4 regions of the Lysinibacillus sp. SGAir0095 genome follow, and region 3 is predicted to be linked to each of the others. Evidence: riboswitches for the same ligand, from Rfam matches in the RefSeq annotation. Region 3 holds a riboswitch; each other region holds the start of a gene.
What was found. Region 3 has a riboswitch for cobalamin ahead of metE (5-methyltetrahydropteroyltriglutamate--homocysteine S-methyltransferase). Riboswitches for the same ligand answer to the same signal wherever they lie in the genome.
Positions count from the first base shown of each region.

Region 1 (5,612 bases), 1.4 Mb from region 3:
CACCTCTTTAAGTTACTCCCATAAACAACTGGCGTATTAATTGGTACATCAAATTCATGTTCCTTAGTAGTAATGGATTCATCTGTCCAACCAATATATTTTCTTTTTAGATTGGCATCCGTTTTTTCATGTCTTATTAAATGAACAATAACATGCCCCATAAGAACACCTCAATCCCTTCGTAAAGTGCACCAATCAAATCTCCGGTCATTCCTCCAAAATTTTTTATCGTCCACTTTCGAAATATAAATACGAACAGGAGCATACCGATAGCTAAAATGAATCCAAACATTCCAATAAAAGAAAATGTAAGTATACTAAATGAGAGAAGATAAATAAGGAGTGTTATCCAAATCCATTTCGGAGTTACTTGGGCTTTAAAATAGACTGCCAGCCCTTTTTCTTTTACTGTATTTGTAGTAATAAAGTATACCTGTAACGCTAATCGACTTAAAAAAGGAACAGCTATGAAATAGAAAATAATATTTGGTGAATCTTTATGTAATAGTTCAAAAACAAAACCTATTTTTAATAGCAGCAATACGACTAAATTAATTGCCCCAAATGCTCCAACACGTGGATCCTCCAAAATTTCAAGGCGCTTCTCTTGATTTTGATAAGAGAAATAGGCATCTCCCGTATCAATCCAACCATCTAGATGTAACCCACCTGTCATAATAATTCCTGCTACGACAACTAATATAGCGAACAACAGATCAGAAATAAGGAGATAATCTTCATTCAAAATATAAAGAATACTTATCGTACTCCCCATTAAAAGCCCCAAAACAGGCAACATAGAATACATTGCAGTTACTGTTTTTTTATTCATCGGTAGTTCCATCCGAATCGGTAAAGAGGAGAAAAACTGAAAAGTTAAAAGGAAACCAATAAAGGTATTTTTCACAACGGGCACCGTCCTATTTCCAACGTATATTCTTACTATAATCCATTTCGTAAGCTTCGTCACTGTGGTGAACAATCCATTGATGTAATTCTCCCAGCAAATAACGATAATAATTCACCTCTGTAAAGGAAGAATTGGGCTCATCTAATAGTTCATTGGATACTAGTAAAATAATACCGCCATCCTTAGTCCAATCGATAAGTTGTTTTTTTAATGCCCCAAGGTACTTTTCAATTTCAAGTATTCTGGAATTTCGTTCAAGTTGTTCTGTTTTATAAAGGATATTATTTAGCCAAGTTGTTATACAATCCCAAAGTATTACAGATTTCTCTGCAGAGATGGCTACATCAAACTGTAATCCATCTAGAATTTCCAGTGTATCCCACTTAATAGCTGACTTTTCGCGATCTAGCTGATGTCGTTTGATTCGACTAGCCATCTCTTCATCAAAAGCAACACCGGAAGCAATATAAAACAAGTTGGTCCGCTCAAATTGGTGATATAGCTCTTTAGCATAACATTCAGCAAATGCACTTTTTCCGCTCCGAACACCACCTGAAATAAAAATCATTTTACTCATGAGACTCTCCTCCAAAATTTAATAATAAGCTAAAGTAATTATTAGAGATAAAATCGAAAAGAGCAAACTCTAATTAAGAATTTGCTCTCCTACTTTTTAGTTAAAAATTTCTGGATAGATTGTTGATGCAATTAGTTCGATGGCTTCACCAATTCGTGGACCTGGACGATCTAGGATATCGGCATTTAATACATAAACTTCTTCATTTTGAACCGCCGTAATATTTGACCATCCTTCACGAGCTAAAATTTCTCCTTTTGGATCTTCACTGTAATTTACAGTTGTAATAATTGCTTCTGGATTACGGGTAATTAAATCCTCTTCTGAAACTGCAAACCAACTTTGCTGATCAGCATATATGTTTTCAACGCCAGCCGCTTCAATAAGCTCTTGTTGGAAAGTACCAGAGCCGACAGACCAAATATCTGGAGATGGTGAGATTTCAAAGTATACTTTTTCCTTTTCATCCAATGAAGCCGTTTTTTCTTGAACCGCCGCAATTTGCTCTTCGATTCCTGAAACGATTTCATCAGCTTTTTCTTCAACATTTAAAACTTCAGCTATTTGCTCGATATCACCATAAACATCATCAATTGTTGCGGCAGTTTGAATAACAAAAACCTTCAATCCAGCATTTTCTAATTGTTCAATATGCGTTTCTTCCCCAACTGTATAGGCAAAAACAACATCAGGTTGCATTTCAATTACTCTCTCAGTATTGATAGTCATTGAATCAGAAATTCGTTCTATTTCAAGCGCTTCTTCAGGGTATGTATCAAATTCTGTTGCACCGATAATTTGCTCCCCTACTCCAAGCTCAAATAAAATCTCTGTATTGCTCGGTTGTAATGAGACAATTTTTTCTGGTACTTCCTCAAAAGTCACTTCCACACCGCGGTCATCAACGACTGTATAAGGACCTGATTCTTCAGCTGCCCCAGCGTTTTTGTTTGCTTCTGTATCATCGCTTTTAGCTGGTTCTTCAGAATTACAACCAACTAATAATAATGAGATTGCTAATGGTGCCATCCACTTTTTCTCTAAAAATTTCATCGAATTTCCTCTTTTCGTTTTTTCTTTATTGGATAGGATTTGCTCACAAATGGAATCTCATCTACACCCTGTCTGGAGTTTGTGTAAACGGCCATTACAAAAAATACATTTGCAAGAAGAGCTAAATAATCAAACAATATTTCTGGTACTTCGCGTTCTTCACTTACTTTATGGAGTGCACGATATGATTTTTTTGCTTCACTTCGACAGACATGAAGTAAGGCACCCGCTTCACTGCCTTGAGGCAATAAAAACTGCTTGATTACATCCCCAACTTGGGCAACATAATAATCATATCGGTCACTCAAGACTTGTAAATCAGCCTCCGAAATCGCTAATTTTCCACGTATAGAGCCGTTAAGATGATAAACATTAGGCTGAATAACTTCTAAGTCCTCATAAACAACTCGACAAGCTTCATCTCCACGTAAAACTGGTAAAACAGCTCCAATTCGTGTAGTAAGAGAATCTGTGCGAATCTCATAATCGACTAAACTCCCTTGCTCACGCATAAATGGATAACAACTAAATCGCATATCTTTTCGAATATATACCCCCCCTATCCAATTACATTTAGTGAATAACCCATTCAAACAACAAGAGAAATTATAAAAGCCATCCACAAGAATGGATGGCAAAAAATTACAGAATAAGATTGCATAAAAATATTCACTAAATTAAGCCGTACATTCTCTTAAATTCCGAAGAGGGTATTTACGATCAGAAAAAGATAGGTCTCCTGGCTTGTGCATAGCATTTCAAAGAGCCTTCCCATCTAGATAGACAGTGGCAAAAATCTTGAAACTAACACATACAGTTGCGGATACAGCTTCGGCTTTTTACCGAATTCCCTATTAAGCGTTCATACGCATCTCTTTCTTTGCAAACAGTATTCACTTAACAGCAATATAACATATTTTTCAAAATAATAGTATTTAAATTTTTCAGTAGAATTTAGTAATAGATTATAATGCTTAACTACAACCTAAGCATTTTCCATAGATTTCGAATTTGTGCGCCTCAATCGTATATCCCGGAAGTTTTTCGTTCAGCATCTCCATTGGACAAATCGAGATTTCTTTAACGTTCCCACATTCCATACAAATAAAGTGATGATGATGGTGATCAGATTCGCATTGCATACGGAAATTTCTTTCACCACTTAACTCAGTTTCTTCTAATATACCAAGATCAACAAAAGTAGCTAAATTGCGATAAATCGTATCGAAGCTCATTCCAGGAAAGTCCTTCTTCAATACAGATAAGAGATCCTTTGCAGTTAAATATTTATCAGTCTCTTCGAACATATTCAATATTAGTTCTCGTTTATCCGTTTTTTTATAGCCGTTTTCTTTTAATATTTCCCATGCTTTAGTTAGGTTCATTTAACTGCTCCCCTTTCTTTTGCATTTGTTTTAAGTATAATTTTTTTAACAAGGATGACAATCAATAAAATTAATATAGAGGTTACAACAATTGTACCACCTGGTGCCAGATTTAAGTAGTAAGCGCTTGCTAATCCGATGATAACAGCGGCTTCACCAAAGAGGATTGAATAAATAATTGTTTGTTTAAATCCTTTGGCAATCCGCATACTGGCTGCAACAGGTAGTGTAATTAATGATGAAACTAAAAGAATTCCAACAATTCGCATGCTTGCAGCTATCACTAAAGCAACTACCAGCATAAATAAGAAATGAATCCATTTTGCAGGCAGTCCACTAGCATTTGCATATTCTTCATCAAAAGCAAGGACAAACATTTCTTTGAAAAATAAGAATATAAATAAGATAACTACAATAGCAATACTCACTACAACCCATAAGTCCTGTCTTGATACTGCCGAAACCGAACCAAATAAATAGCTCATTAAGTCTGTATTAAAGCCACTTGCAAGAGATACAAAAATCGCAGTTAGACCAATACCTGCAGACATAATAATCGGAATAGCGAGCTCTTCATAGTGTTTATATAGTCTGCGCAATCGCTCTATTAGAATCGAGCCACTAACTGCTGCAACAATCCCTAAATATATCGGATTTAAAAGCACTAACGCCGAGAAGCTTTGACTTAAGTATAAACTCCCCGCAATCCCCGCCAGCGTTACGTGGGATAGTGCGTCTGCGATTAATGACATTCGTCTTACTACAATAAAAACACCTAATAATGGTGCTATAACGCCAATAATTAGCCCCGAGATAAAGGCATTTTGTAAAAATTCATAGTTTAAAATTGCTTCAATCATTTTGCCTTCTCCTCATTAATGAATCTTTCTCACTGAATGTCCATACCAATTGTCTAATTGAGTTTGTGAAATTGTATCAAACTCCTTTTTAAACCCATGGAAATGAATTGTTTGATTTAAGCAGGCAACATGACTGATTCGATTAGATACCGTATCAACATCATGAGTAACTAAAATAATTGTCTTATTTTGTTCCTCGTTCAGCTTTGCTAGCATATCATAGAAGGATTGAACATTTTCGTGATCAATTCCTACAGTTGGCTCATCCAATATTAATACTTTCGGGTCGGAAATAAGAGCTCTCGCAATAAATACTCTTTGTTGTTGACCACCTGAAAGCTGACCAATATTACGAGAACGGAATTGCTCCATACCTACTGAATTTAATGCTTCTATTACTTTATCATTTGCGTCTTTCGGCATTTTTTTTAATAGACCCACTTTTTTTGTTAGACCACTTTTAACGACTTCCTCAACAGTTGCAGGAAAACCAGAATTAAATGCATTGGATTTTTGGGAAACATATCCAATCCATTCTCTATTATGGAAAGTTTCATTAGATTGACCAAAAAGCTCAACTTGCCCTGTCATTGGTTTTAATAAGCCTAGCAATAGCTTTAGTAATGTCGATTTACCTGACCCATTGGGACCAAGAATAGCAAGGAAATCACCTTCGTCTACTTTTAAGGAGATATTTTTTAAAACTTGCGTATATTCATATTGAAAAGACACGTTTTTCATTTCAATTAATGTTTGACTCATTTTTTCTCTTCTTTCTAATTCATAATCATTACGATTTACAGATTGTAAGTATAGTTGATTCCTAT
Region 1 covers NZ_CP028083.1:2,479,855-2,485,466, forward strand. Annotated here, with positions in the region: gene C1N55_RS12210 (histidine phosphatase family protein) at 1-161, opposite strand, end outside; gene C1N55_RS12215 (adenosylcobinamide-GDP ribazoletransferase) at 137-832, opposite strand; gene C1N55_RS12220 (bifunctional adenosylcobinamide kinase/adenosylcobinamide-phosphate guanylyltransferase) at 921-1,487, opposite strand; gene C1N55_RS12225 (ABC transporter substrate-binding protein) at 1,584-2,540, opposite strand; gene C1N55_RS12230 (hypothetical protein) at 2,537-3,088, opposite strand; cobalamin riboswitch at 3,252-3,431, opposite strand; gene C1N55_RS12235 (Fur family transcriptional regulator) at 3,515-3,925, opposite strand; gene C1N55_RS12240 (metal ABC transporter permease) at 3,922-4,785, opposite strand; gene C1N55_RS12245 (metal ABC transporter ATP-binding protein) at 4,801-5,547, opposite strand.
Region 1: linked by a shared signal. The riboswitch ahead of C1N55_RS12230 (hypothetical protein) and the one ahead of metE (5-methyltetrahydropteroyltriglutamate--homocysteine S-methyltransferase) in region 3 are both predicted to bind cobalamin.

Region 2 (5,612 bases), 1.8 Mb from region 3:
CCTAACACCAAATGAAACCAGTTTGCTGTTATAAATCAATTGAAATAACTGCTTAAAATAGTTCATTATAAGCAATCAAAGACAGGGGAATCCAAGTGGCTGTAGGTTTTTCGTTTCATCTAGAAATTAGATGAAAAAAATCTAATTTTTGTATGTTATTTTTTCTAACATGGTATTGCTATTATAAGTTACATAGTTTAGAATAAACGTATGAAAGGGAGGAGATGTGGATGAGTCGAGAGTTTCGAAGAGCAATGCCGTTACTCCCTATAAGCATGGTAATGCAATTAACGGAGTTAACTGCGAGACAAATTCGATATTACGAAGAACATAAACTAATTGAACCTGCAAGATCAGAGGGCAATCGTAGAATGTTCTCACTTGACGATGTAGATGCATTGTTAGAAATTCGTGAACTTCTTGACCAGGGAATTAATATGGCAGGAATTAAAAAAGTATTCGATATGAGAAAAAACAACAACAATGTAAAATCTTCTAACAAAATGACAATTTCTGATTCAGAACTTCGAGCAATTTTACGTGAAGAAATGCAGCAAGCACAAATCATGCAAAAAGCTTCATTAAGGCAAGGAGATTTATCTCGCTTCTTCCAAGCGAAGGGTGAGTAGATTATATTTTAAATTTTTTAATAATTTCAAATATTAGGAGAGTGGATTAAATGGTTAAGTACACAAAAGAAGATATTAAACAAATCGTGAAAGATGAAGGCGTAAAATACATTCGTCTACAATTTACTGACATTCTAGGTACTATTAAAAATGTAGAAATTCCATTAAGCCAATTAGATAAAGCGCTAGATGACAAAATGATGTTCGATGGATCATCAATAGAAGGGTTCGTACGCATTGAAGAATCTGACATGTATTTGAAACCAGATTTAGATACATTTGTCATCTTCCCATGGACTGCGGAAAAAGGTAAAGTAGCACGACTAATCTGTGATATTACAAACCCAGATGGTACACCATTTGCTGGTGATCCACGTGCAAACTTGAAGCGTGTATTAGCTAACATGGAAGAGCTAGGTTTCACAAGCTTTAACTTAGGACCAGAGCCAGAATTCTTCTTATTTAAATTAGATGAAAAAGGTGAACCAACATTAGAATTAAATGATGATGGTGGTTACTTCGACTTAGCACCAACGGATCTTGGGGAAAACTGCCGTCGTGATATCGTGTTAGAACTTGAAGAAATGGGCTTTGAAATCGAAGCTTCTCACCATGAGGTTGCTCCTGGTCAACACGAAATTGATTTTAAATATGCAAACGCAGTTGAAGCTTGCGACAACATTCAAACATTCAAGTTAGTTGTTAAAACAATTGCACGTAAACATGGGTTACATGCAACATTCATGCCAAAACCATTATTCGGTGTGAACGGATCTGGGATGCACGCAAACCTTTCATTATTTAGCGGTGACAAAAACGTGTTCTTCGATGAAAATGCAGATTTGCAATTATCCGATACGGCACGCTCATTCATGGCTGGTATCATGAAACATGCAAAAGGATTCACAGCGGTAACTAACCCATTAGTAAACTCTTACAAACGTTTAGTTCCAGGATATGAAGCACCATGTTACATTGCTTGGTCAGCTCGTAACCGTTCACCATTAATTCGTATCCCTGCGTCTCGCGGTCTATCTACTCGTGTTGAATTACGTTCAGTTGATCCATCAGCTAACCCATATTTAGCATTAGCTGTTCTACTAGAAGCAGGTTTGGATGGTATCCGTAACGGTTTAACACCACCAGCGCCAGTTGATCGCAACATCTATGTTATGAATTCTGCTGAGTTAAAAGAAAACGGAATTGAGAGTTTACCAGGTTCTCTACTTGAAGCTCTTTCTTACTTAGAACAAGATGAAGTAATCAAATCAGCACTTGGTGAACACATCTATTCTAACTTCAAAGAAGCAAAAGAAATTGAATATGATATGTTCCGTACAGCTGTTCACCCATGGGAACGTGATCAATATTTAAAAATGTACTAATCTTATAGATGAAGTAAACCGTCTCGATTTTGAGACGGTTTTTTCTATATATAGAATGATCAAATTCATTCTTTTCTTAACTATGAAGACAGGTAAAATCAAATTAGTCAATCGTTTGCTTCAACTCATTTTACTAGATTTCACTCATATACTTGTAAAAGAATAAGTTTGAAAGTAAGGTGAAGGTTTGCCGAAGAAAATTGTCTCTATTTGCTTAACATTACTCATTTTAGCTGCGTTGATTAATACAATATCGAAAAATCTTTTTACGAATGAACAAGATCAATTGGAGGTTGTATTTGATGAAGAGGATTCAACATCCTTGAATCAAGCAGTTGATCAAGAGCCTGAGGTTGAAGAAGGTGAACAACAGGTTGAGTACCGATCGATTGATGAACCAGAAATTTATCATGATCATGAGGAAGGAGGGCATAATCATGATGACCACGAACAAGAAACAGAGGTACGAGCACTCAATGTGAAAGCACCGAATTTTGAATTAAAGACTTTAACCGGTGAAACTGTTCGATTGTCAGATTTAGAGGGGAAAAAGGTGTTTATTAATTTTTGGGCAACCTGGTGTGCGCCTTGTGTTGAGGAGATGCCTGCTATACAACGTTTCTACGAAGAACATGCCAATAGGGAGAACCTCGTAATTCTTGCAGTAAATGCAACCGACTTAGAATTGAACATGGATAAAGTAAAAAAGTTTGCCTATGAATATGGAATTAGTTTCCCGATTTTATTGGATGAAAAGGGGGACGTTTCGATTAATTACGAAATTCTGACTATACCAACAAGTATGATAATAAATGAAGAAGGTATGGTTGTTGAGCAGATTATAGGGCCAGTTACTGAGGAAATGTTAGAGGAGAAGTTAATAGATTAATAAGAAGGAAATTTCCACTTATTTCTAAAATAGGTATGAAAGCACTATGATTTGTTCTTGAACAAGCTAATAGTTAAGATTATACTCAATTGTAAGTGAATAGAATTGCAGGATAAAGGTGCTAATCATGTAGCTTAATAGGGAATTCGGTAAAATGCCGAAGCTGTTTCCGCAACTGTAAGTGCAGATGAAATAAGAAGATGCCACTGTCAAACGAAGAAAAAAGCTTCTAGTAGATGGGAAGGTTCTTAGAGTAAAAGGATGCACAAGCCAGGAGACCTACCTTTCTCTGATCGTATCAAATCTCTTCGGAATTTAGGAGAATGTACGGCAAATAGACCAATGGGTATATGGATAGGTACTTTATATGCTTTTTTCTATTTTCCGCTATTTCTCAATTTGAGAGCTAGCGGTTTTTTATTTTGTCATTTTATCTTGCATGCAATTCACTAAAAAAAGAAACAAGGGGGTTTTGGTAAGTGGATCTATTTAAAAAAGGCTTGAATGTATTTCTAACATTTTTGTTAACGCTTTCATTATTTTCGCCGGTAACAGTAAACGCTGATGAGCTGACAGATAGTTCAACTGTACAGGTTCGAATTGAGGGGCTAAATGAAACAATTGTTCCACTAACAGCGGTTGATGTAAATGCTAATGAAATTTATTCAGAATACGGTAGTCTACTAGATTCGATGGATGAAGGTGATTCTACTGTTTATGCCATTCATGCAATTATTAAAGCATTGGATCAAGCAGGTTATGATGTCGAAAACTCCAGTGAGTTTGATTTTGGCGGAGGCATGTATATATCAAATATTGCAGGCTTAGAGACATTTAGTACCGGTAGCCAGGACGGTTGGATGTATACGCATAATCATGTTATATCCAATTATGGCGTAAGCCAGCAAGAAGTTAAAGATGGCGATATGATTGTTATGTATTTTACAACTAATTGGGAGAACAATCCATATACATTTTTTGAACACCCAGGTTATTCATCTGAAATTAATGAAAATATTACATTGAATTTACAAGGGGCATTTAAAAATGAGGATTGGCAGGATTATCATGCACCTATTGAAAATGCAGAGCTTGTCATCAATGGCGAAAAATCTCTATATATAACAGATACAGAAGGTAATGTCACACTTCAATTTTCTGAACCAGGTGAGTATGAAATTACCGCAGTTCGAGGTGAAGGAAAGTATAGTAATATTAACCGTCCATTTACCAAGATAACTGTACATCCAGTAAATAGTGAAGGATCAAAAACCAGCAGTCCGGTTGATAATGATGATGATCAAGCGATAGCAAATGTTATCTCACTTATATCTTCGCTTCCAACGATTGAAGAAATTAGTGAAAGAAACCAATTAGCGATTCAAAATGCCCGTCAAGCTTACGAAGCTTTGAATATAGAACAAAAAGCACTTGTAACAAACTTAGAAATACTTGTTCAAAAAGAAAATGCCTATAATTCATTAGTTCGTGTTCATGATGTTATTTCTCAAATTGATACATTGCCACAGGTCGATATGGTTAATGCAACACATGAAGAATCAATTGTACAAGCAACAAATGAATACGAAAAATTAAGTGACTCTGAAAAAATAGCGGTTACTAATTTTGTAAAATTACAAGAATTGCAAAATCGATTAATAGAACTCAAAAAAATATTAATAACAAAAATTACATTAACTGAAAAGAACATTTCATTACCTAAGGTTGGAGATACTGCTTCTATTAAAGTTACATTAAAACCAACAAATGCAACAGAGCGAGTGATCTGGTCAAGTAGTGATGAAAAAGTTGTTACAGTTGTAGATGGCGTTATTCGGGCCATTGGTAAAGGAAAAGCAACCATCACTGCTGCTTCAGAAAGTGGAGATGTCAAAGCATCCACTAGTATAGTAGTTTCTCCAACTATAGAAGAAGCTTTATTATCCTCAAATGCTTATTTACTATCAATAACACCAACTCCAAAATTTGGCAATGAATGGAATGTTTTTGCCTTAGCTCGAGGAGGATATGAAGTTCCAGAGGGTTACTTTGAAACTTATTACAATAATGTAGCTGCCCATCTTCAAGATAAAGAAGGTGTTTTGAGCGGGAATAATACGGAATATTCGCGTTTAATTATTGCACTTTCAGCAATCGGAAAAGACGCTAGAGATGTTGGTGGCTATAACTTAGTAGAGAACTTAGCAGATCTTGATAAAGTGGTAAGACAAGGAATAAATGGTGCAATTTTCGCTCTAATTGCATTGGATACTCAAAATTATGAGATTCCTGATATTGTTACAGAAAATAGAACAACTCGTAACAAGTTAATCGAGTTTATATTGCAAAAAGAAATATCGGGTGGAGGCTTTGCATTAAGTGGCACGAATCCAGATCCTGATATGACGGGAATGGTGATTCAAGCATTAGCACCATACCAAAGCAAACAAGAAGTCAAAGAAGCGATTGACCGTGCTGTTGCAAAATTAGCAACGATGCAAACCGAGAATGGTGGCTATAAATCGTGGGGTTCTGAAAATGTTCAAAGTGCCGATCAAGTATTAGTAGCACTATCAACACTCGGAATTGATGGATTAAATGATGAAAGATTTCTTAAAGAGAATGGGTCATCAATTTTAACAAATATATTGTCGTACTACACAATAGACGGTGGTTTTGCTCATCCGAAAAATGGGTTAACTAATATCA
Region 2 covers NZ_CP028083.1:1,593,800-1,599,411, forward strand. Annotated here, with positions in the region: gene C1N55_RS07855 (MerR family transcriptional regulator) at 231-629, shown strand; gene glnA (type I glutamate--ammonia ligase) at 680-2,014, shown strand; gene C1N55_RS07865 (TlpA family protein disulfide reductase) at 2,202-2,903, shown strand; cobalamin riboswitch at 3,003-3,205, shown strand; gene C1N55_RS20665 (S-layer homology domain-containing protein) at 3,383-5,612, shown strand, end outside.
Region 2: linked by a shared signal. The riboswitch ahead of C1N55_RS20665 (S-layer homology domain-containing protein) and the one ahead of metE (5-methyltetrahydropteroyltriglutamate--homocysteine S-methyltransferase) in region 3 are both predicted to bind cobalamin.

Region 3 (5,612 bases):
AAACACCTAAGCCAATCCCCAGCTCGTATGGATTTTCTTTTAATGAGGATATCAATTCACCATGACTTCTTGATGTTTCTAATGAAATCACATCTGCGTCAAGTGCTCGAATTGGTTCAATAAAATCATTGAATTCACAATAGCACATATGTGTGTGAATTTGCGTTTCAGTCTTTACACTAGATGTCGCAAGTTTAAACGCATTAACAGCCCATTCTAAATAGCTTGACCAATTTTCTTTTCGAAGTGGTAATCCTTCACGAAGGGCAGGTTCATCGACTTGAATAATTTTTATGCCTGCTTGTTCTAATGCTTCTACTTCTTTGCGAAGAGCTAGCGCAATTTGATTGGCAACCGTCTCGCGAGGGAGATCATTCCGAACAAACGACCAATTTAATATGGTAACAGGTCCAGTGAGCATGCCTTTTACGTGTTTTGTTGTCAGTGTCTGTGCATGTACTACTTCCTTTACTGTCATAGGCTTCGTCCATTCTACATCTCCATAAATAATTGGCGGCTTCACACAACGTGATCCATAGGAAACTACCCACGCTTTTTCAGTAAATGCAAATCCTGTTAATTGCTCACCGAAATATTCGACCATGTCTGTTCGCTCAAATTCCCCGTGAACAAATACATCTAAACCAATATCTTCTTGAATCGAGATCCAGCGTGCTGTTTCTTCTCTTATAAATTGTTCATATTCTTCATCTGACAGCTCATTTTTTCGCCAGGCTGCACGAGTTTTCTTTACTAGTGCCGATTGTGGGAAACTCCCTATCGTTGTAGTTGGAAAATCCGGCAATGATAGTGCGCACTTTTGTGTTTCACGACGCACCTCAAAGCTTTCCATCCTTACAAAATCTTTATTTGATATCATTTTGATTAAATTTTCTACACGATTATTGTTTCGTACCGGGTGTGTAGCAAGCGCTTCGATGCATTGCATACTTTCCGATACAACACCCTCTTTTGCCCAATGCTGTGTACGTATGAAATGCCCAACATGGACAATCTCATTTATTTTTTCATCGGCAAATGATAGAGCGTTAAGCAAAACGGAATCCAGCTTTCGCTCGTTCACCGTTGTAACAGGTACATGCTGTAAACTACAAGAAGAGCTTAGCCATACATTGCTAGCTCCACTTAAAATAAGGACAGCCTGCACATCACTTGCTACCTCTGCTAAATTGGCCGACCAAATATCTCGACCATTTACAATCCCGATATTTAAAACTTTATCTTTCGGGAATCCCGATTTTCGAAGTGCCTCAAGGTTTTCTTTCTTCCCATGTACAAAGTCGAGTCCAATACCCGCAACTGGTAACTGAATAAGATTTTCATAGGATGTTAATGCCTCAAAATAAGTTTGCAGCATTACTTTGGCTTCTGGGACACTTTCTGTTAGCTGTTTATATATCTCTTCTACTAACTGTACTTCAGTTGAAGATAAATTTTTCGTTAGGGAGGGCTCTTCTAATTGAATCCACTCCGCACCAGCCTCTACTAGCTCTTTCAAAACTTTTGCATAGAGCGGAATTAACGCTAAAATAAACGCAGCCCGCGATTTTTCATCGTAACCTTTCGATAAATCAGCAAATGTATAGGGTCCGATTAATGTCGGTTTTGTTATAATGCCTAGTTCATTTTTTGCCTCTAAAAAATACGTTAGCAATCTATTTTCTGTTAAGTGTAGGTGTTGTCCCTCATATTCAGGCACAATATAGTGATAGTTGGTGTTAAACCATTTTGTCATTTCACAAGCAACTACCTGATCTGTCCCTCTTGCCATCGCATAATAGCGAGTTAATGTGGATTCATTTTCTAACGCACTGTTATAGCGATCTGGAATCACATTAAACATCAATGCTAAATCCAGCATACGATCGTAATACGTGAAATCCCCTATCGTTATTAAATCCAGGCCTAAAGCTTGCTGACGACCGATATGCTGCAAACGCAAAGCCTTCATCTGCTTTTCAAAATCTTGCTCAGTCATTTCTCTTTTCCAAAATCCCTCAACAATTCGTTTCCATTCACGGTTTTCTCCTATATAAGGATAACCAACTACAGTACTTACGATCTTCATATAATACGCCTCCTTTTCCTTTGCTCTACATAACCCCAAAAGAAAGAAGCTATTTCTTTGTTGAGAAATAGCTTCGGACATATCTATGCATGACTAAAAAGCGTAAATAAATTTACGTTCATTTCGCACAGAACACCACCTATTTCCACGTAGGTTTGGGTGTGTACTAGAACTAGGCAGGTCTCCTGACTTATCATCAACGCGCCTCATGCCTTCCCGTTTTCACAGTGGCTAACAGATTTGCTCCGAATTACAGTTGCGGGACAGTGTTGGATTTTCACCAAGCTTCCCTTTTAAGCTTACTCTCATAAGCACCTAATCTTACACGTTATGTAATTGGTTTACACTATAACATAAAAAGATATACTTATAAACTAAAATTTCCGACTTTTCAAACAGGATAATAGATAGTAAGTAATTATACCAAGTTAATCAAATAGTTTATTAAGTTAATTACCCTATAAAATAATATAATTCTCAGTTTAAAAATATATAATAGGATAAAGAATAGCACAATTTGTCAGTTCGTTTTTAAAGGATACCTAACTCAGCGATATTGCAATTAAATATTCAACTAAGGGAAGAAGGGTTCTGATGAAAATTAGTAAGTTTGGACAAGTAAATAACTTAACCATTGATGCCATACGCCATTATATGGATTTAGGATTGCTTGTACCTGAGAAAAAAGGCGGACATTACTTTTTTGATGATAACTGCCAAAAGGACTTAGAATTGATTATCGAATTTAAGTCAATGGGGTTTAGCTTGAATGAGATCAAAACAATTTTGACTTTCAAAAATCTTGGAATGCTTGCAGGGTATGAGGAAAATGCCTATTATCAGTCTTTATTCAATCATAAATACGAGAAGACAGAAGAGGAAATTGCAAGATTAACAGCCGCGAATGAAAAAATCAAAAAGAAAATCGATGAATTTAACGAGAGACCCGGACACTCCAAAGTGCCTATGGGGATTAATATAAACAACCTAAACCTTCTAGTCTGTCCAAAATGTGATGCTCCTCTTTCTCTTGAAAATGGCTCAATCAATAGAAATCAAATCATTGATGGAGACCTTGTCTGTAATTGCCAAACATATAAGGTTGAATCTGGAATCCTTTTATCCGGTACTTCCAATGAGATAGTTCCAATTTCAAGTTCAGATGAGTACATATCAGATTATATTTTAAATACTGATTCTTTTTATCTGGAGACTCTTCAAAAAGGACTACAAACAGTAAAGCGGAAAATTACAGGACTCGATTTAGAGAGTAAGGTAGTTCTTGAACCTGGTACTGGAATTGGATTCTTACTAAGAACGATTTATAATGTCCTTCCAGATAACTGTTTATATATTGCGGTTGATTATAATATTGAAAAGCAGAGGTTTCTAAAAAGCATCCTAGAAAGAACTGGAATCAAGAAAGATATTCTATTTATCTGTGCTGATTTCTCAGCAATCCCTATAAAAAAGAATTCTGTTGATATTATTATAGATAATGCGGGGACAAGCAATTACAGTTTTAAGCATACTGATTTTCTGATAGAGATGCTAGAAGATCTCATTAAGAAGGAGGCCTACCTACTGGGGACATACTTGGCCTTTAAGAAGTTTAGCGTCAATAGTAAAATTCTTCCCCAATATCGTGACAACTTCATTCCATTAAAAATACGCAGCAAAATCGAAGGACTCAAATTTAAGCTCATTGAGGAATTTGCATCGGATGTTTTAAGCAAAGGCGGTATCTATGAGGATTATTTCGTCCAAGGGGAAGAGGTTTTTAATTATTTGTTCTTTGGAAAAAGATAGGGTCCTCCCTATCTTTTTTATTTTTTTATTTAATAATTAGTTTTCTTGCCTATTGTTCCGGGGTTTAGCCAACCACTTACACTTGGTTTAACAAATGATTTAGTGATTGATAGTCACTGATTTAAGACCAAAGAGTATACCAGGAGGCAAAACTATGGAAACACGTTTAGACGAAAAAAAAGAAATTAGAAATTTGGGGCTCTATTCATCGGGGAAAATCATTTCCGTTTTCGGAACATCAATATATAACTTTGCCATCAGTTTCTACGTATTAAAGTTAACTGGTTCGGCATTAAGTTTTACCATTACATTGTTGCTTGGAATATTGCCGATGATACTTATTAATCCTTTTGCAGGAGTAATTGCAGACAAGGTTAATAAAAAGAAGATGATTATACTTATGGATTTTCTTAGCGGAACATTGTTTATTTCAATGTTTATCGTAAGCAGTTTTTGGGGCCTTCATCTATTACTCATTTATCTAACAGCTTTCTGTTCAACTATTTTTGTCACTTTTTTCGGAGTTTGTATGGAAGCGGCCAAACCGAATATCGTTTCTAGCAAAAGGTTGATGAATCTTAACTCTATTGGAAAAATCATAGACTCTATATCTTCCATACTTGGTCCAATGCTAGGTGGAATGGTCTTCGCTTTTTTCGATATAAGGATATTTATCATATTTAATGGGATTTGCTTTATTATTTCAGGATTGTCGATGCTGTTTATTGATTTTAACTTCAATAAGAGTTTACAGGAATCGGTCAAAGAAGCTGTAAAAATCGATTTTATCAAAGATATAAAAGACGGGTTTCAATATTTGTACGAGCGAAAGAATATTATGGGCCTGTTCCTGATTTTGATTTCATTAAACTTCTTTTTGAGTTTAGCAGTCACTATCCCTGTTCCATATATAATAAATACCATTCTGGAGCTAGGATCAAATACCTTCGGAGTCATCCAAGCTTCACTCCCAGTCGGCCTAATTGCTGGAGCCCTTGTTGTCAAGAAACTGACAGAGCGCATCCCTTATTCAGAACTAATAAGGGTTGTGACAATCTTCTTATCTGTTTGTATGATTGCGGCAGGACTTCCGCTAATATTTGAGGGTGCTCCATTCAGTCATATGATTTATGGCATTTATTATTCTTTACTGATGTTTAGCTTGGGGATTGTGATAGCTTTTATTGATATTCCTATAGCATATTTCATGCAAAAAGAAGTGCCCGAAGAGTACAGGGGCAGAGTAATGAGTATTGGAATAAGCATTGGAAAGACTATGACACCTGTGGCAATGGTAGTCTCCGGCTTTCTTCTCGAATTGATCCCACCATATGTCTTACCGATTGGGGGAGGGATTTTTTATTTGCTACTTAACCTCCTATACTCCAGAAAGATATCAATTAATCTATCTACCGAACTTAAATCTTCGTCCAACTGAGTTTTTCCTTGAGTAGCTAAAATTGATTTCCGTTGTGGAGAAGCGCATCCAGGGCCAGGCTCGAGCCTGTAAAATAAAAAGAGTTGGCTCCGGTTCTTAAGGAGAAGCCAACTCACGAATTTTTTTAGGGTGTGAAATGCAATGCAATAGTCACTTATTGAAACTATACATTCGATCGATTATTTACGCCAAAAAGTATTACAGTCTGCCTTGTCCAAAATGTTAAATTCAATAATTTTCTCAAGCAATTCATAGTTTACTGGCTCATTCCATTTA
Region 3 covers NZ_CP028083.1:3,908,825-3,914,436, forward strand. Annotated here, with positions in the region: gene metE (5-methyltetrahydropteroyltriglutamate--homocysteine S-methyltransferase) at 1-2,089, opposite strand, end outside; cobalamin riboswitch at 2,247-2,423, opposite strand; gene C1N55_RS19210 (MerR family transcriptional regulator) at 2,684-3,898, shown strand; gene C1N55_RS19215 (MFS transporter) at 4,053-5,336, shown strand; gene C1N55_RS19220 (iron chaperone) at 5,516-5,612, opposite strand, start outside.

Region 4 (5,612 bases), 1.0 Mb from region 3:
GTATAGCAAACGCACCCTCAGGATCAAAGGGATTAACACTTTTCGCTGTACCTTGGAAAAAAGAAGATGGCTCAGTAAATGGACTTCGAATTCGACGATTAAAGGATAAATTAGGCGTTCGAGCAGTGCCATCCGGGGAAGTTGAGTTTGATGGAGCTCATGCCTATATTGTTGGGGACCCAAGTAAAGGAATTTACTATATGCTCGAAGCTTTAAATCTATCCAGAATATGTAATGCCATTGCTTCCATCGGGATTATGAGACGAGCATTTCTAGAAGCGAAGCATTATGTATCAAATCGTGAGGCTTTCGGCAAAAGCTTAACAAATTATCCAATGATTCAGGATTCCTTAGCAAAATTTGCAGCGAAACTACATGTGGAAGTGGCTACTACATTTGATTTAATTCAACAGTATGATCGTATTACTCAGGGGAGGGGGTCTTCGAAAGAAACCATTTTAAATCGTTTGTACATTGCTATCTTGAAGAAGGAAACAGCAGAACAAGCGGTGAAATTTGCAAGTGAGGCCATCGAACTTCATGGAGGGAATGGCTATATCGAGGACTTTGTCACACCAAGATTATTACGGGATGCACAAGTGTTAACGGTTTGGGAAGGAACAGCGAATATTTTAGCATTGGATGTTATTCGTTTATTTAAAAAATATGAAGCACACATTCTTTTTGTTGAAGAAATGAACAATAGATTACAGGATATCCCGGCATCAAACTTGAAACAAATCGTTGAAAATCAATTAAATGAAATTGAAAAACAATTACAGCTATTTATTACTCTAGATGATGCTGCCCAAACCTATGAAGCAAAAGGGATTGCGGAAAAAATGGCACTTATTTATGAAAGTGTCATTGCTGTTGAATGGGCAAGTCAACACGGAGGGAAATTTGAAAAACTAGCTGAGATATATCTAGAAGAAACTTGGAAGCTGCGTAAACTAGGTGATCCAATGATTACGGTCCAATACTTTCATGAAATAATCTAATATTAAAAAGAGAGCTCCATTTTGAAATGGCGCTCTTTTTCATTTTATAATTCATATTAAGTTAGTAAGAATTGACGGATGGAAGATCCAAAAAGTAAAATGGCTGTATGATGTAGTACGGATTTCGTTAAATGAGGAGATGATCATTTGAAAAGTCTATTTATTAAAACGGAGGAACAAAGGAAATGGTTAGAAAAATTGGCATCCTTAAAAGAGGAATTTAAAAACAATGCCCAACAAATTGATGAGCAATCTGTCTTTCCTCATGAACATATACAGAAGCTAAGAGAAATTGGCTATACAAAAATTACTCTACCAAAAGAATTAGGGGGAGAGGGTTTTAGTGTTTATGATGCGATTTTAATACAGGAAACACTGGCGAGCTACGACGGAAGTACTGCACTTTCCATAGGTTGGACGGTATTAACGGTAGGTGAGTTATTTGAAAATAAATACTGGGAACCTGTGAAACTAGAGAACTTTGCTAAAGCGGTAGAAAAAGGCGCAATCATCAATAGGGCGGTAAGTGAAGCAGCAACAGGTAGCCCCATTCGAGGAGGGCGTCCTGGAACTACAGCAAAACGAAATGGTGACAAGTGGGTAATTACTGGACGTAAAAGTTATACAACTGGATTACCCGAGCTAGATTACTTTTTAACCTCGGCATGGATTGAGGAAGAGGAAAAAATCGGTTTCTTCTTAATACATAAAGATACACCAGGTATTACTATTGAAGAGACGTGGGATGTTATTGCGATGCGGGGAACAGGTAGTCATGATTTTGTATTAAGTGAAGTGCAATTAGAAGAATCAGATCTAGTTGAAGTTCCTAACTATACGACTGGCTTTAAATTGAATGGGTGGCTACTGGTCATTCCTGCAACATACTTAGGAATTGCACAGGCAGCACGTGATTATGCCATACAATTTGCAAATACCCATTCACCAAATAGCATTCAAGGAACAATTGCATCATTACCGAATGTTCAAGCGTTACTTGGAGAAATTGAACTGGAGCTAGCTAAAGCACGCTTCGCTTTGTATGGTGCAGCACAAAGCTATGTGGATTTAAAAAATAGAGAACAAAATGGTAGAACGTTAACGGTAGCGGAAGGTGAAGTAATTGTCAATGCAGTAAACGTGGCTAAACATACAGTAACCAATGCTGCCATCACTGTAGTGGATAAAGCAATGCGAGTTGTAGGCGCAAAGAGTCTGCAACGCACAAATCCGCTTCAGCGTTATTACCGTGATGTACGAGCGGGTCTCCATAACCCACCAATGGATGATTTAACAATTAAGAAATTAGCTGAATTAGTTCTGAAACAAAATGACTGATACGATAGATTAGGAGGCTTTGTTTTTCATCAAGCAATGAAAGCGAAAGTTTTATACATTCTTTTCCATAATTAAAGTATAATAGAAAGAAATAATTTCATAAGTAGTAAAGGTCTTTTTGCTAGACTAGCAAAAAGAGTAAAAGGGAAGTTGGTGAAAGTCCAACGCTGTCCCGCAACTGTAAATGGGAGTGGCCCTGCAATCCACTGTTACAAGAAGTGTGTAATGGGAAGGAAGGGAGCACGATGAACATAAGCCAGGAGACCTGCCTTTATGATGATAGATTCACACCTTACGAGGATAGGGGGAGTACAAGGATTGTAATGATATCAATTACTGAACCGTCTCCCTATTTTGGCTAGGGAGGCTTTTTATTTTTGTGAAATGGCAAGAAAAACAATATGATAAAAACGATTTTAATTTCTACTAAAAAATATAATAATGTAAAGAATAGTCTTGAGGTAACATTGTGAAAAAAAGAATGATGCTTGCTTATAGTTCATCAATAGTTATTTTGTTAGTTAGCATTTGGCTTGGGGTGTCCATTGGTTCAGCAGATGTCCCCATCTCAACATTATGGGATGACGAAACAAATCCCAGTGCTTACAGTATTTTATGGGGCATTCGAATGCCTCGCGTTATATTAGCAGGTCTGATCGGCGCCTCATTAGCAATTGCAGGGGCAGCCTTTCAAGGGTTGCTAAAAAACCCTTTAGCTGATCCATATACGCTTGGAATTTCTTCAGGAGCTTCTGTTGGTGCAGTGGCAACAATTTTCTTTAGTCTTTCAATACCTGTAATAGGGACATACACCCTGCCACTTTTCGGCATGGTTGGGGCATTTTTGACGATGCTTCTCGTATTAACCTTTGCCCGTTTCATCGATCGCTCCATGAAAATGGAAACACTTATTTTAACTGGAGTAATATTCAGTTCATTTTTGGGATCGTGTATTTCGTTAATGATTGCGCTTACTGGCCAACAGCTACGTGAAATTACAAGCTGGTTACTTGGCAGTGTATCTATGCGTGGATGGCCATATGTCCAAATGATTTTGCCCTTTGTTTTGATTGGGGTCATACTTTTGTGGCTTAACCGAAGAGAATTAAATGCAATGATGTATGGTGATGAACGAGCACAGGCCTTGGGTGTAAACGTAAAGTTTAGGAAGTATGCGATTTTAACTGGAGGTTCGATGCTTACGGGAGCCGCAGTTGCAGTATCTGGTACCATTGGCTTTGTTGGGTTAGTCGTTCCTCATATGACGCGTATGCTTTGGGGAACGGATCATCGTCATTTATTGACCTTATCCTTTTTAAATGGAGCAAGTCTGTTGATTATTTGTGATCTGGTCTCTAGGACGATTATCACACCATCAGAATTGCCAATTGGTGTGATTACAGCCTTTATTGGCGCACCTGTCTTTTCATATATCTTCTTTAAACAACGAAGAAGCAGGGGGTGAAGATATGCTACAGGTTCAAAATATTTCAGGTGGTTACGGAGCAACCCCCATTCTATCAAATATTACATTTCAAGTAGAAAAAGGCAAAATGGTTGGAATTCTAGGACCAAATGGATGCGGAAAGTCAACCTTATTAAAGGTAATCAGTGGCATAATGAGTCCTACTTTTGGAACGGTCCACATAGATGGAGCAGAAATAGGTGAATACTCAACTCGTGAGTTAGCAAGAAAAATGACGATCTTACCTCAACTACATGCAACAGCCTTTTCGAGTACAGTTCGTGATACCGTGTCAATTGGCCGGTACCCACATCAATCAGGCTTCTTCTCAAGTTGGGGAGCAGAAGATGAAAGTGCAGTAAAAAAGGCAATGCAGCAGACGGATATCCAAAAATATGAAAATCACTATTTGGAATTTCTATCCGGTGGGGAGCAGCAAAGAGTTTTCATTGCACAAGCACTTGCACAGGCCTCAAGTTTACTGTTACTTGATGAGCCGACAAATCATTTAGATATTGCACATCAAAAGCAAATATTAGATATGATCCGTAAGGAAGTTACCGAAAATAATTTAACAGTTGTTTCCGTATTCCATGATATTAACCTGGCGTCACTCTACTGTGATGAAATACTTTTAATGGAAAAGGGTAAAGTCAGAGCTAATGGTGCCCCACATGAGGTATTACTTGAAGAACAAATTATGGCTGTTTATGATACAGGGATTTCTATACAAGCACATCCCGAACAACCAAAGCCGCAAATGACAATTTTACCTGAATTACGAGAACAAGCTGAAGAAAAAGTGATTACAGAAGGGCATTTAACAATAAAAGATGAATATGTTGAATTTAAATCCGATTTTCCTTTAAGGGTGCTTTCATCGGCAGTACATAATGCGGGAATGGGTTGGTATGCGAGCTTCATCAATCGGACAGTAAACCCGGATTATGATATTGAGCATGTAAAGGAAGAATATTTTCAGTATTTAATAAATGAAGGATTTTCTCCAACAAATACGGTTGGAATGATGACTGCTGTTGATACCAAAGGTGCTGTAATTAAGAAATATGGGATTTCCTCTGGTGAAGTATTCGTTGTAGTAACCGCTGGAGTTGGCAATGCCATTGACGTTTCACAAAGTTATAGACGTAACAATTCCTCTTATGTCGGAACCATTAATACGTGGGTAATTATTAATGGAAAATTATCTGATGAAGCTTTTGTGCAAGCGATGATGACAGCAACAGAAAGCAAATCGAAGGCACTTCAGCATGAAGAGGTATACGATTTAGTTTCCAATACAATTGCGACAGGGACACCAACAGATAGTTTACTGATCGCCGCAACGCAGTCAGGGGAGTTAATGCAATATGGAGGACCAATTACTGAGGTCGGTCAAGTAATTGGTAGAGGCGTATTTGAAGCGACCGTAGAAGCGATTCAATCTTATCGAAAAGGGGATAGATAGTATGAAACTTTACACAAAAACAGGGGATAAAGGCAAAACGAGTTTAATGGGAGGACGCGTTAGTAAGGATGATTTGCGTGTAGAGGCGTATGGCACAATCGACGAGCTAAATTCATTTATTGGCAAGGCTGTAACAGAATTAGACCCAGCTGTTTTCAAAGACTTACTCGAAGATCTTGAAACAATTCAGCATGAGTTGTTCGATTGTGGCGGTGATTTGGCAAATGTCATGAAAGAACGTAAATATACATTGCAGGAAGCATCTATAGAAGTGTTGGAAAAAAGAATTGATGCACTTTCAGATGAAGCTCCACCTTTGAAAAGATTTATCCTGCCAGGG
Region 4 covers NZ_CP028083.1:797,298-802,909, forward strand. Annotated here, with positions in the region: gene C1N55_RS04070 (acyl-CoA dehydrogenase family protein) at 1-1,001, shown strand, start outside; gene C1N55_RS04075 (acyl-CoA dehydrogenase family protein) at 1,149-2,339, shown strand; cobalamin riboswitch at 2,433-2,627, shown strand; gene C1N55_RS04080 (FecCD family ABC transporter permease) at 2,821-3,804, shown strand; gene C1N55_RS04085 (adenosylcobinamide amidohydrolase) at 3,809-5,272, shown strand; gene C1N55_RS04090 (cob(I)yrinic acid a,c-diamide adenosyltransferase) at 5,274-5,612, shown strand, end outside.
Region 4: linked by a shared signal. The riboswitch ahead of C1N55_RS04080 (FecCD family ABC transporter permease) and the one ahead of metE (5-methyltetrahydropteroyltriglutamate--homocysteine S-methyltransferase) in region 3 are both predicted to bind cobalamin.